DNA from 2 places in the Pseudomonas chaetocerotis genome. Region 2 is predicted to be linked to the other one. Evidence: riboswitches for the same ligand, from Rfam matches in the RefSeq annotation. Region 2 holds a riboswitch; the other holds the start of a gene.

Region 1 (7,118 bases), on a different contig from region 2:
CGTCGTGGCGATAGGCCTCGTCCGGCAGACCGCAGGTCGGCGGCAGCAGTTGCGCTTCGGCGTCAGCCAGGCAGTCCACGGCCAGCAGGTTGAGATCGGCGCCACGCGGCAGGTTCCAGCTCGCGGCCAGGCCATCGAGGCGGCGCTCGTCAGACCCGCCAAGGTGCTCCAGCAGGGTCAAGCGGCTGGCGCCGAAACCGCGCGCACGCAGGGCTTCGGCAACCTGCGCGGGCGTGTCGCCATCGGCGCTCAATACCAGTAGGCGCGTGCCGGGATACAACCGGGCATTGAGCGTGGCCAGCGGACGGCCGACCAGTGACAGCACCTCCACCGCCTGCAATGGCCAGCCCAGGCGCGCCGCCGCCAGCGACACCGAGGATGGCGCGGGCAATACCCGCAACTCGTCGGCAGGCACCTGGCGCGCCAGACTGGCGCCGACGCCGTAGAACATCGGGTCACCACTGGCCAGCACGCACACCGCCTCGCCACGCCGCGCCAGCAGCGGCTCAAGGTCGAAGGGGCTGGGCCAGGTTTCCCGCTCGCCGCTGATGCACGGCGGCAGCAACGCCAGTTGGCGCGGCGCGCCGACGATGCGCGTGGCTGCCAGCAGCGCGCGGCGCGCGGCCTTGCCCAGGCCGGGATAGCCGTCTTCGCCGATACCGACCAGGGTCAACCAGGGTTTCATCCAATGTCCTCGCACAGGCCCGACGGACCGCCTGTCCGCGCTCCGGGCAAAGCGGGCATAATAGCGCCTTCGTCGGTGCCCTTTATAAGTGGGCCTAAGAGTCTGTTTACGATCTCGCGAGCTAGAGCCATGCAAGGCGCAACGACCAACGGGAGTAACAGCCAAAGGCTGGCCCGGAGGGTGAGCGCCAGCGAATAAAAGCAGGCGAGGAAGCGCAGTGTGCTGTAGCACATGAGCATTCCGAGTCTGCTTTTAACGCAGCAGGGCCGACGCGCCGCAGATCGTAGACAGGCTCGAAGAGGGAATCCGGAGCGATCACTGATCGCCACCGAGCTGCCCCCGCAACTGTAAACAGCGAGTCCAATGCAATCAGCCACTGGGTAACTGGGAAGGCGCGGCGGACGAAGACCTGTCAGCCAGGAGACCTGCCGACGAACGCTGGTCGCGAGTGCCAACATCGGGCGGGGTGTACCGATGCCATGAAGTCTCCTATGGGATTTCGCTGGTTAGGTCGCCGCGTCTTTGTTGCTGGTGAACCCTGTGCGCGACCGCTCCATCACTGTCGAATCAATCCTGCCCCGGGCCTCTGCCTGCCCCGGTCTGCTGCGCATCGTACCTGCGCTCGATGGCGGCATCTGCCGCATCAAGCTGCCCGGCGGCGTGCTGAACAGTGCCCAGGCGCGGGCGATTGCCGAAGCTGCGCGGCTACATGCCAGCGGCGTGCTGGAGCTGACCAACCGCAGCAACCTGCAGATTCGTGGCGTGCTCCCCGGCCGGGAAGGTGCACTGATCGATGCACTGCTGAGCGCCGGACTCGGCCCGCGCGTGGCCGCCGCTGACGATGTGCGCAACCTGCTGCTCAGCCCTGCTGCCGGCTTCGATCCGCAGGCGCGAGTGGACGTGCGCCCGCTGGCCAACCAGTTGCTCGACCTGCTGCAGGACACTCCAGCGCTGCATGCCCTGTCGCCCAAGTTCGCGCTGCAACTGGACGGCGGCGAAGCCCTGGCCATGCGCGCACACCCCCACGACCTGTGGCTGGCCGCCGAGAATGAACGGCACCTGTTGCTGGGCCTGGCCGGCTGCCCCCTCGACACGCCATTGGCGCGAATCGAGGCGACCCAGGCGGTCACGCTGGTGCGCGAACTCCTGTTGCTGTTTCTCGAACTGGCGACTCCCGAGCAATCACGCATGCGCCAGTTGCTGACGCAGATCCCTGCCGACGAATTGCTGCAACGCCTGCAGGCACGTCTGGATTTCACCCTGCAGGCCCCACCGGCGTGGCAGCCTGCCGCAACGATCAAACACACGCCGGCAGGGATTTATCCACAGGCGCAGAATGGCCTGCACATGGTGTTGGCCGGTGCTCGGCTCGGTCGACTGCACGCCGAACAACTGCTGGCGCTGGCCGAGCTGAGCGAGCGCCACGGCGACGGCGAGCTGCGCCTGACACCCTGGCAAGGCGTACTGCTGGGCAATGTGCCCGAACCCGCCAGCCGTGAACTGCTGGCAGCACTGGGCGAACTGGGCCTGCTGACCCACGTCGACGAGCCGCTGCTTGGTCTGGTCGCCTGTACCGGCTCGGCCGCCTGCGCACGCGGCCTGGCCGACAGCAAGCACCATGCCCTGCACCTGGCCGACCTGCTGCGCGAAAGCGGCGCGCGACCACAGGTGCACCTCAGCGCCTGCCCGCGCAGTTGCGCCAGCGCCCGCGTGCAGCCCTACACCCTGCTGGCCAGCACGCCCGACCACTACCAGCTCTATCAACGCACGCCCGAGGCGCCCGGTTTCGGCCGTCTGCTGGTGCCCGCCATGACCATCGACGAGGCTGGCGCCTGGTTCGCCCGCCAACACTCCGCAGGAACACCCGATGCTTGATTACATCCGCGACGGCCAGGAAATCTACCGCCGCTCCTTCGCCACCATCCGCGCCGAAGCCAACCTCGATGGCATTCCCGCCGACCTGGAAAAACTGGCCGTGCGCGTGATCCACGCCTGCGGCATGGTCGATGTGGTGCAAGACCTGCGCTTCTCCCCCGGTGCTGGCGCTGCCGGCCGTGCGGCCCTGCTGGCTGGCGCGCCGATTCTCTGCGATGCACGCATGGTCGCGGAAGGCATTACCCGCCCACGCCTGCCGGCCAACAACCCGGTGATCTGCACCCTGCACGATGCCGGCGTGCCGGAGCTGGCCCGCGAAGTCGGCAATACCCGCTCGGCGGTGGCCCTGGAGCACTGGCGCGAACACCTGGGCGGCAGCGTGGTGGTGATCGGAAACGCGCCCACCGCGCTGTTCTACCTGCTGGAAATGCTCGACGCCGGCGCGCCGAAACCGGCGCTGATCATCGGCATGCCGGTGGGCTTCATCGGCGCCGCGGAATCCAAGGATGCCCTGGCCGAAGACAGCCGTGGCGTGCCTTACGTGATCGTCCGTGGTCGTCGTGGCGGCAGCGCCATGGCGGTAGCAGCGGTCAACGCCCTCGCCTCGGAGGTGGAGTGATGGCCGGTCGTCTGCTCGGCCTCGGTGTCGGTCCCGGCGACCCCGAGCTGCTTACCCTCAAGGCCCTGCGCCTGCTGAAAAGCGCACCCGTGGTGGCCTACTTCGTGGCCAAGGCCAAGCACAACGCCGGCCATGGCGGGAATGCTTTCGGCATCATCGAAGCGCATCTGGACGCCGCCCAGCAGCGCCTGCCGCTGGTCTACCCGGTGACCACCGAGAAGCTGGCCCCGCCGCTGTCCTACGAGGATGTGATCGCCGATTTCTACGACACCTGCGCCGAGCAGATCGCCCGCCTGCTGGACGCCGGCCAGGACGTGGCGGTGATCTGCGAGGGCGACCCGTTCTTCTACGGTTCCTACATGTACCTGCACGACCGCCTGGCCGGCCGGTATGAGGTGGAGGTGGTGCCCGGCGTGTGCTCCATGCTCGGCTGCGCCTCGGTACTCGGCACGCCGCTGGTGTATCGCAACCAGAGCTTGAGCGTGCTGTCCGGCGTGCTCCCGGAGGACGAGCTGGAACAGCGCCTGCGCGACGCCGAAGCCGCCGTGGTGATGAAGCTCGGGCGCAACTTCGACAAGGTGCGCCGGGTGCTGCGCAAGCTCGGCCTGGACCACCGCGCCCACTATGTCGAGCGCGCAACCATGGCCAGCCAGAAGATCGTCGCGCTGGACGAGGTGGAGCCGATGGATTCGCCGTATTTCTCGATGATCCTGGTGCCTGGCCAGAAATGGCGGGGGTGAAACCGTAGAGTGGATGACGCTTTTTTCATCCACCATCGCGGCGGTGGATGGGTGAAGCGTCATCCATCCTGCGCCCTACCGCAATTTGCTTGAACGTAGCCCGGATGCAATCCGGGACACCCATTCCCCGGATTGCATCCGGGCTACAGGATTTGCAGCATGAACATCGTCATCCTCGGCGCCAGAGCGCTGGCCACTGCACACCGCCTCCAGGCGCTTTATCCACAGGCCGTGATCCATGGCCTGCGCGGGCGCGCCGACGGCGCCGAGCGCCACTACGACGATTTCGGCGACACCCTGCGCGCCCTGTACCGTGCAGGCGAGCCGCTTGTGGCGCTGTGTGCCGCCGGCATCGTGATCCGCAGCCTCGCCCCGCTGCTCGCGGAAAAGGGCACCGAACCGCCGGTGCTGGCCCTGGCCGAAGACGGCAGTGCAGTGGTGCCGCTGCTCGGTGGCCTGGCCGGGGTCAATCGCCTGGCCCGCGAGATCGCCTCGCACCTGGGCGTGACGCCGGCCATCACCACCAGCGGCGAACTGCGCTTCGGCACCTGCCTGCTGGAGCCGCCAGCCGGCTATTCACTGGCCGACCTGCAGCAGGGCAAGCGCTTCGTCAGCGACCTGCTCGGCGGCGAGACGGTCCGCATCGAAGGCCAGGCGCCCTGGCTGGAGGCCGCGCAACTACCTGTGGATAAAGCCGCCTGTCGGGTTATCCACATCACCGCAGAAGCGCGCCCCGCGCAACCGGACGAGTTGCTGATCCACCCGCGCTGCGCCGCTGCGCTGATCGAACGCCCCGGTGCCGACCTGCTCGTCCGCCTGCAGCAGGCGCTGGCCGCCGCCAAGCTGGCGCCGCCAGCGCTGGCCGTTCTGCTCGCGGACAAAGGCTGGATGGCCAACGCCGAACTACACGCGACGGCACAGGAGCTGAAACTGCCGCTGCGCTTTATCCACAGCACATCCGCGCTGCCAGCCGAACATCATATTGGTGACGGCCTACGCCTGCTGCTGGACGAGCAGCCGCTGGATATCGAGCGCCTCGGCCAGCGCCGTGGACGCCTCAGCGTGGTTGGCCTCGGCCCCGGCGCCGCCGAACACATGACCCCCGCCGTGCGCCGCGCCCTCGACGAGGCCGAAGACCTCCTCGGTTACGACACCTACGTGAAGATGGCTGGCCCGCTGCGCGCGGATCAGTGCGCACACCCCAGTGACAACCGCGAGGAGCTGCAACGCGCCGCCCACGCCTTCGAGTTGGCCGCCAATGGCCGCCGGGTGGTGATGATTTCCTCGGGTGACCCCGGCGTTTTCGCCATGGCCGCCGCCGTGATGGAAGCGCTGGAAAGCCCGCAAAGCGACGCCTGGCAGGGCGTTGAACTGGAAGTGTTGCCGGGCGTCTCCGCCGCCCTGGCCACCGCCGCCAAGGCCGGCGCGCCGCTGGGTCATGACTTCTGCCTGATCTCGCTTTCCGACAACCTCAAACCCTGGGCAGTGATCGAAAAACGCCTGCAGCACGCCGCCATCGCCGACCTGGCCATGGCCTTCTACAACCCGATCTCCAGGGCCCGCCCCTGGCAGCTCGGCCGCGCCCTGGAGCTGCTGCGCCAGCACCGCGAACCGCAGACCCTGGTGGTGCTCGGTCGCGATATCGGCCGGCCCGCCGAAGCGCTGCGCAGCCTCACCCTCGGCGAGCTGACCCCGGAGATGGTCGACATGCGCACCCTGGTGATCATCGGTTCCAGCCAGACTCGCCGTTTCCCCCGCGCAGATGGCGGCGAGTGGGTCTACACGCCGCGCTGGTATCCCGATCTGTAGGAGCCCGCTTGCGGGCGATCCAGCACCGTCGAACACCTTGATCGCCGGCAAGCCAGCGCCTACGAAAGGCGCCTGCACAAACCTTCTAGTCCTGCTCGCCGAACGCGCTAAGCTCTGACGTTCACAGCACAAACGGGCAGCAGGCGATGAACGCGCAGTCATGGGTCGACCTCAAGCAGGATGCCGATACCGGTATTGAGGTGATCCGCGCGCATTTCGAGGGCCACGCCTACGATCCGCACTGGCACGACAGCTACCTGATCGGCTTCACCGAACAGGGCGTGCAGCAGTTTCACTGCCGCCGAGCGCTGTTCAGCAGCGTGCCGGGACAAACCTTCTTCCTCGAGCCCGGCGACATCCACGACGGCCATGCACCGACACCAGGCGGCTTCACCTACTCCACCCTCTATCTCGAGCCAGCCTGGCTGGAGCGCGCGCTGCCGGCGCTGTTCGAGCAGGCGCCCAGCGATTGCCTGCCCGGCGTACCACTCACCCAGCCGGACGACCCCGGCCTGCTGCCGTGCATCGCCAATGCCCTGCAGGCGCTGAGTGACGACGAGCCGCGCATGGTGCGCGACGCCGCACTGGATGCGCTGCTGGAGCGGATCTCGCGCAGCCTGCACTGGCGCCAGCGCCTGCCGGGCAACCCGCAGATCGCCAGCGTGGCCCTGCGCGCACGCGAGTACCTGCATGCGCACTTTCACGAGAACATCGGCCTCGACGAACTGGCGCACGTCTGCGGCGTCGACCGCTTTCGCCTGAGCCGCGCGTTCAAGGCTGCCTTCGGCATCGCCCCACACGGCTACCTGATCCAGCTGCGCCTGGTGCGCGCCCGCCGCCTGCTGGCCCTGGGCACGGCGCCAGCGGATGTCGCCAGCGACCTGGGTTTTGCCGACCAGAGCCACCTGGGCCGCTGGTTCCGCCGCGCCAACGGTCTCACCCCGGGCGCCTACCGCAACCTCTGCACAAAGCTTCAAGACCACTGAGATAGCTGCCCGGAAAATCGCGCCATAGCGGCGTTGCCCTGACATTCGCCGCGAGAACGCGGCACCTACAAGTTGGAGGATTTTGCGCCGCCCTGACGGCGGAAGGTGCCGGGCGCCAGACCGAAACGCTGGCGGAACAGCTTGCCCAGGTGGCTGGCATCGCTGACGCCAATCTCGTCGGCGAGTTGCGCCAGGCTGTGGCTGGAATTGAGCAGGCGCCAGCGCACGTGCTGAAGGCGCAGCTCGTTCCAGTACTCGCGCGCACTCATGCCCTGGCTGGCGTGAAACAGACGGTCGAGCTGACGACGACTGATGCCGACGCTGGCCGCCAGCTGCTCGATGCCGTCGGCACTGGCCAGGCCGTGACGCATCAGGGCGATGGCGCGGTCGACATGGCGCTCACC
Region 2 (7,118 bases):
CGCTGGCTGCGCGCGCGGCGGGACTGGCGATCCGCATCCTGGTGCCGCACGGCAACGCCCGCGAGAAGAATGCGGCAATGCGCGCCCTCGGCGCCGAGGTGATCGAGCATGGTCGCGACTTCGACGAAGCGCGCGCCGAGGCCGCGCGCCTGGCCGAACGCGACGGCCTGCATTGGGTCCCGTCACTGCACGAGGACCTGGTGCGTGGCGTGGCAACCTACTCACTGGAACTGCTGGAGGCGGTGCCGGACCTGCGCCGGGTTTACGTGCCCATCGGCCTCGGCTCGGGCATCTGCGGGATGATCCGCACCCGCGACCTGCTTGGCCTCGACACCGAGATCGTCGGCGTGGTCGCCAGCGGCGCCGACGCCTATGCGCAGAGCTTCGAGCAGGGCCGCCTGGTGCAGACCGACCGCGCCGACACCCTGGCCGACGGCATGGCCTGCCGTCAGCCGCAGCAACTGGCGCTGGACATGATACGCGCTGGCGCCGCGCGCATCGTGCGGGTCGGCGATGAGGAAATCCGCACAGCCATCCGCACCTACCACGAGGACACCCACAACCTCGCTGAGGGTGCCGGTGCTGCGGCGTTGGCCGCGCTGATGCAAGAGCGCGAGCTCAATGCCGGTCAGCGCGTGGCCGTGGTGCTCAGCGGCGCCAACATAGACCGCGCCGCGCTGGCCGAACTGCTGCGTGACGAGGCGCCGGTCGCGGCCTGACTCAGCGGAACGGAGGCTCGTCGAAACTGCGCAGCTTGCGTGAGTGCAGCGAGTTGAGCTGGCTGCGCATCAGCTCCAGCGCCGCGATACCGATATGCAGGTGCTGGGTCACGGCGCGCTCGTAGAAGGCGCCAGCCGCGCCGGGCAGCTTGATCTCGCTGTGCAGGGGTTTGTCCGACACGCACAGCAGCGTGCCATAGGGCACCCGCAGGCGATAGCCTTGCGCGGCGATGGTGCCGCTTTCCATGTCCACCGCCACGGCGCGCGACAGGTTGATCAACGGCCGCTCCTGGGCCCAGCGCAGCTCCCAGTTGCGATCGTCGTAGGTCAGCACGGTGCCGGTGCGCAAGCGCTTCTTCAGCTCGTCGCCCTGCTCGCCGGTCACCAGTTTGGCGGCTTCCTGCAGCGCCTGCTGTACCTCGGCCAATGCCGGCAGCGGGATATGCGGCGGCAGTACGCGGTCGAGAATGCCGTCGCGGCGCATGTAGGCGTGGGCCAGCACGTAGTCGCCGATGGTCTGCGATTGGCGCAGGCCGCCGCAGTGGCCGATCATCAGCCAGCAATGCGGGCGCAGCACGGCCAGGTGGTCGGTGATGTTCTTGGCATTGGACGGACCGACGCCAATGTTGACCAGGGTGATGCCGTGGCCATCCTCAGCCTGCAGGTGGTAGGCCGGCATCTGGTAGCGGTGCCAGACCACGTTTTCGATGATCGCCTGCATCTCACCTTCGGCCATGCCGCGCTCGATCACCACGTTGCCCGGCAACACCATGCGGGTGAAACGCGAGTCGCCCACCAGCATGTCCAGGCCGTGGCGAATGAACTGATCGACGTAGCGGTGATAATTGGTCAGCAGGATCCACGGCTGCACATGGCGCCAGTCGCTGCCGGTGTAGTGCTGGATGCGCTTGAGGGAGAAGTCGGTGCGCGCCGCGTCGAACAGCGCCAGCGGCAGCGGATCGATGTTCTCCCAGTCGTACAGGCCATCGGCGGTGCCGTCGGTGGCAGCGGACAGGTCGGTGCTGGGGAATACGCGCGCCAACTCGGCGGCGGTTACGCCACTGCCAGCCAGCTCATCGCCACCCTCGACCACGTACGGGTAGGGAATGTTCTGCTGGCTGCGGCCGACTTCCACACGCAGGGTGAAGTCGTTCATCAGCGGGCTCAACTGCTCCAGCAAGTATTTGCGGAAGGCCGCCGGCTGGGTCACGGTGATGGCGTAGGTGCCCGGCACCTGCACCTTGGCGTAGGCGCGCACGGTGGTCGGCACCTCGCCCTGGCACAGGTAGGTCAGGCGCAATTCGGGATAACGGAACAGGCAGTGCTCGCTGGCATCGGGGCGGATGCGCTCCTTGAGGTAACGCTTGAGCGCCTGGCTCAACGCACCGGTGGCTTCCTGGTGCAGGGCGGCAAGACGGTCGACCGCCTCTTCGGGGGTGTGGGCAATGATGAAATCATCTGAGCAGGCTTTCACAGTGCATCTTCCTGACTGAACGTACGCCCCTATCTTGCCTGCATACGGTGACGAAAACATAGCGCGACAGCCCTCGCGCATCACTGCTAGCGACTAGGCTTGGATCAACTCGTCAGAGATCACCATCATGCCCCGTGCAATCGTTCTGCTGTTAGCCATGGTCTCATGCTCAAGCATTCAGGCCGGTGAACTCGACGGTCATTACCGAGCAACCCTCGACGGCCAGCCGAGCGAGCTGATCCTGCGCCAGAGCGACTCCGTGGTGGAAGGCGAGTATGTGGAAAGCCAGCGCCTGCGCCTGATCGTCAAAGGCCACTACGACGGCAAGCTGCTGCGTGCCGAAATCAGCGACCCACAGACCGGACTGCTACTGGCCAACATGAACGCCACCTATGCCAATGCCATGCTCAATACCAGCATCGCCGCGCGCGATCCACGCAACGGCGAAGTGTTAGAGCGCCAGGCTCTCTTTCAGCGTGAAGCGGTAGCCATAGCGGCGACGCCGTCCACTGCCGGCGCTCAGGAGCCGGCGCTTGTTGGCACCTGGGTACACGAGAAGATCATCAACAGCGGCGGCACCAACTTCGCCTCGTTCAACACCCTGATGACCCTGCAATTGAACGCCGATGGCAGCGTCACGCAGTGGGCTCGCTCGGTCGGCGGCGGCAACGACTGGAACTACGACAGCCCTGGCGAGGTGCAGTACAGCGGCCACTGGCGCAGCCAGGACGGCATGCTGATGGTGCGCCTGACAGGCACCGCCGACTATCAACCCGCCGCCTACTACCGCTTCAGCGACCCGTACCTGGTCACCGAAAGCAATACCGGCAAGATCATCTGGCAGCGCCGCCGTTAGCGTAACAGTCGCGCAGCGACGCCTTCCTTCATGCTCCTCTCCCTTTGGAAAAGGTGGCGCGAAGCGCCGGATGAGGGCAGGCATGCAGCACAGGCTTTCATCATCCAGAACGCTTCTTGGCGCATGACCGTCAGCGCGACGAGGTCAGGCTGGCTGGTGCAGACGCACGTTGAACAGCGGCCCCTGACTGAAACGCGACAGCGCCTTGGCACCGGCCAGCACGCCCAGGTCGATCAGCGGCTCGATCAGGATCACGCTCATGTAGGCCAGGCCGAAGCTGCCCACGGCCGCCAGGTTTTCGCTGGAGAAACCGTGGCCGTAAAAGGCCCAGAACGCCACCCAGGCGACGATGCCGCCCTGATAAGCGGTCGAAAGCGCCAGCGCCTGCTTGTAGGAAAGATCGATGTAGGCGGTGCCCGGCGCGACGATGCGCTTGGCCAGCAGGCTGATGCCCCACAGCGGGATCAACAGCGTGGTGACATTCATGCCGTACTGCGGCAGGTCGAACTGAGCGAACAGCAGTCCTTGCAGCAGCAGACCTGCCGCCAGGCCAATGCCCGCGGCACCGGCACCAAACAGCAGGAGCAGGGTCGAACCGAGGATCAGATGCACCTCGGAAACGCCCACCGCATGATGCGGGAACACTTCGAAAAAGCAGAACACCAGGGCGGTGGTCAGCAGGCTGCGGAGCGCCAGGGCAGCGACACCGCCGTTGTTGCGTACGCTGTCCTGGGCGAGTTTGGCGGTCAGGCCGAAGGCAGTGACGGCCGTTGCGTAGCTAAGCAGGATCTTGGCGCCTTCGACGACGTCCGGTTCGATATGCATGCGAGTTCCTTTGCCGCGCCCACCGCGCGACGATTCGGATGAGGGAGTGGGCGAAACGCCCGTTGTCGATGGCAGGTCTCCTGGCTCACGGCTTGGCACTCCGCCCGCCTTCCCGACCGAAGTCAGTGGCATCAGGGCATCGTTCGCCGCTTACAGTTGCGGGGGCAGCCAGGGCATTGGCGAGATTCGCCGCACCCTGTTCCCTTTTCATCCGCGCCACAGGCGTGCACGCAGAACCATCGGCCGCAAGATTACTCGCCTGCCCGGCTAAAAAACAGCGCGCCAGGCAATCCGCCCTCGGCACTCGCTCAGGGCAGATGGGGCGTGCTGCGCGCCAGCAGCGCCTCGACGTCAACACCGCGCGGCAGCGTGCCATAGACGCGGCCGCGACCTTCCAGGCGGCTGGCGATGAAAGCGTCGGACACATTGGCATTGCCTGCCTCCAGCAGCAGCTTGGCCTGCAACGCCACGGCCATGTCTTCGGTAAGCTGGCGGGCGCGGTAATGGATGTCGGAGGTATCGGAAAAATCGGCCTTCAGCCGCTGGATATGCGCCTTCAGGCGAACATCGCCGTGGCCATCACCCAGCTCGGCGAACAGCGCGTCGAGCACGCCGGGCTCCTTGGACATGGCACGCAGCACGTCCAGGCACTGCACGTTGCCCGAGCCTTCCCAGATCGAGTTGACCGGCGCTTCACGATACAGGCGCGGCATGATGGTTTCCTCGACGTAGCCAGCGCCGCCCATGCATTCGCTGGCCTCGTAGATCATTTCCGGCGCGCGCTTGCAGATCCAGTACTTGCCCACGGCAGTAACCAGACGGGCAAACTTGTCTTCCTGCTCATCATGCTGATGGTCGAGCGCGCGGCCCATGCGCATGCACAGCGCCAGCGCGGCTTCGCTCTCCAGCGCCAGGTCGGCGAGCACGTTCTGCATCAACGGCTGGTCGGCGAGCAGCTTGCCACCCACCTGGCGATGCGCGCAGTGGTGCGCGGCCTGGGTCAACGCCTGGCGCATCAGGCTGCTGGAGCCGACCATGCAATCGAAGCGGGTCATGGCCACCATCTCGATGATGGTCGGCACGCCGCGCCCTTCCTCACCGAGCATCCAGGCGAAAGCGCCTCGGTATTCCACCTCGCTGGAGGCGTTGGCCCAGTTGCCCAGCTTGTTCTTCAGTCGCTGGATGTAGAACGCGTTGCGCGTGCCATCCGGCCGGTGACGCGGCAGCAGAAAGCACGACAGGCCCTTGTCGGTGTACGCCAGGGTGAGAAAGGCGTCGCACATCGGCGCCGAGCAGAACCATTTGTGCCCCACCAGTTCATAGCCCTGTCCCGGCCCGCCAAGACCGATGGGATAGGCCCGTGTGGTATTCGCGCGTACATCGGTGCCGCCCTGCTTCTCGGTCATGGCCATGCCAATGGTGACGCCGGACTTCTGCTCCATCGGCAGGTTGCGCGGGTCGTACTCGGTGGCGAGGATCTTCGGCAGCCACTGCTCGGCCACGTTGGGTTGCAGGCGGATGGCCGGCACAGCGGCGAAGGTCATGGTCAGCGGACAGCCGCTGGCCGCTTCGGCCTGGCTGTGCATATAGGTCAGCCCGGCGCGGGCGACATGAGCGCCGGCGCGCGGATCTGTCCAGGGCAGCGATGGCAAGCCGTGCTCGACCGCCGTGCGCATCAGCTCGTGGTAGGCCGGATGAAACTCGACTAGGTCGATACGGTTGCCGTAGCGGTCGTGGCTTTTGAACACCGGTTTGTTCTCGTTGGCGAGAAAGCCGGCCTGCATCAGGGTACCGCCTGCCAGGGCGCCATAAGCGCTCAAGCGTTCATCCGCCCAGGCGCCGTCGTAGCGGCGAATCCACTCCTGCAACGGCAGGTCGAGGCGATAGAGATTGGCGCCGTCCAAGCTTGGCACCTGATTGAACACTTCATGGGTTTCGGCGTGCAGACTGGGTTTCATCGCGCGAGCTCCTTGGCGCCGACGGCGCGCAGGCAGAAGGTGGCAAGGCTGGCGCTGACCTGCGCCAGCTCCAGAGTGGGTTGGCCCGCTTCGCGAGCGGCGCGGGCAGGTGGCGACAGCGGACCGACCAGCGCTTCGGCAATGGCGCCGACCAGACAGGCCGCCATCAGGCCGATCGGCTCGACTCGAAACTCGCCGGCAGCGGCGCCCTCCTCCAGCAGGTCACTGAACAGTTCGGCGTAGGCTTCGCGATAGAGCAGGCGCTGCTCGTCGACTTCGGGTTCGACCGGCTCGGCGATCAGCGCAAAGGCCAGGCGGCGGCTATGCCAGGCGCGGGCGGCGAACTGCTCGAGGCCGATGCGCAGGCGCTCGCTGGGGCGGCCCGGCCCGCGCAAGGCGGCGGCCAGGGCATCTACCTCACGCTGACTGGCGCTGGCGAAGACTTCGGCGGCCAGTTCACCCTTGCTGCGAAAGTGGCGGTACAGACTACCGGTGGCGATGCCGACATCGTCGGCCAGCGCCTGCATGGTCAGAGCGGCGAAACCACCCTCGGCAACGCGCAGCAGGGCGCAGTCGAGAATACGCGCGCGCAACGCCTGGTCGCGGTCGAGTCGAGCTTCGGTGGTGCGATAAGCCATGATCTGAATCCTGATTCATCTGCGCTCAGTGAATCAGGATTCAGACCATGGCTAAAGGGACGATACGGCCAAATCTGCCGCCGAATCGGGAATCGGGTGGCTCGTGCAATGCGGCACGTGCAGGAGTCTGCTGGCTGGCGGGTATCGATCACGCCGGAGCAAGGCATCGCCGGCAAGCCAGCGTCTACAGGGCGGAGCGGCTACATCACACCCGACGAAGACGCGTCAGACCGGAGCGGCGCCACCGGAAACCGTCGCCGGGCGGCACAGCACCCAGTCATGCAGCAGCACGCGCAACTCGTCGAACTTCACCGGCTTCGCCAGGTAGTCGCTCATACCCGCAGCCAGACAGCGCTCGCGGTCGCCACTGTGACTGTGCGCAGTGATCGCCAGCACCGGCAACTCGGCGCAGCCCGGCAGGGCGCGCAGTGCGCGACAGGTGGCAAAACCGTCCATCACCGGCATCTGGCAGTCGAGCAGCACCGCATCCACCGCCTCGCCGCGCAGCAACTCCAGCGCCTCGGCACCGTTGTCGGCAGTGCGCACACGGTAGCCGAGCTTGAGCAACATGCCGCGGGTCACCAGCTGGTTGATCGCATTGTCCTCGACGATCAGTACCGTGCATTGCTGTGCCTGGCGCTGCAGCGC

Evidence for each region. Region 2 has a riboswitch for cobalamin ahead of H3221_RS07285 (energy-coupling factor ABC transporter permease). Riboswitches for the same ligand answer to the same signal wherever they lie in the genome.
Region 1: another riboswitch for cobalamin. It lies ahead of cobG (precorrin-3B synthase); the one in region 2 lies ahead of H3221_RS07285 (energy-coupling factor ABC transporter permease).

Annotation. Positions count from the first base shown of each region.
Region 1 is NZ_JACFYX020000002.1:151,953-159,070, forward strand. It holds gene cbiE (precorrin-6y C5,15-methyltransferase (decarboxylating) subunit CbiE) at 1-685, opposite strand, end outside; cobalamin riboswitch at 936-1,133, shown strand; gene cobG (precorrin-3B synthase) at 1,226-2,560, shown strand; gene H3221_RS04685 (precorrin-8X methylmutase) at 2,553-3,179, shown strand; gene H3221_RS04690 (precorrin-2 C(20)-methyltransferase) at 3,179-3,919, shown strand; gene cobJ (precorrin-3B C(17)-methyltransferase) at 4,079-5,728, shown strand; gene H3221_RS04700 (AraC family transcriptional regulator) at 5,875-6,714, shown strand; gene H3221_RS04705 (GlxA family transcriptional regulator) at 6,780-7,118, opposite strand, start outside.
Region 2 is NZ_JACFYX020000003.1:213,583-220,700, forward strand. It holds gene H3221_RS07270 (threonine dehydratase) at 1-719, shown strand, start outside; gene amn (AMP nucleosidase) at 721-2,253, opposite strand; gene H3221_RS07280 (hypothetical protein) at 2,321-3,049, shown strand; gene H3221_RS07285 (energy-coupling factor ABC transporter permease) at 3,194-3,874, opposite strand; cobalamin riboswitch at 3,928-4,130, opposite strand; gene H3221_RS07290 (acyl-CoA dehydrogenase family protein) at 4,183-5,832, opposite strand; gene H3221_RS07295 (TetR/AcrR family transcriptional regulator) at 5,829-6,470, opposite strand; gene H3221_RS07300 (hybrid sensor histidine kinase/response regulator) at 6,696-7,118, opposite strand, start outside.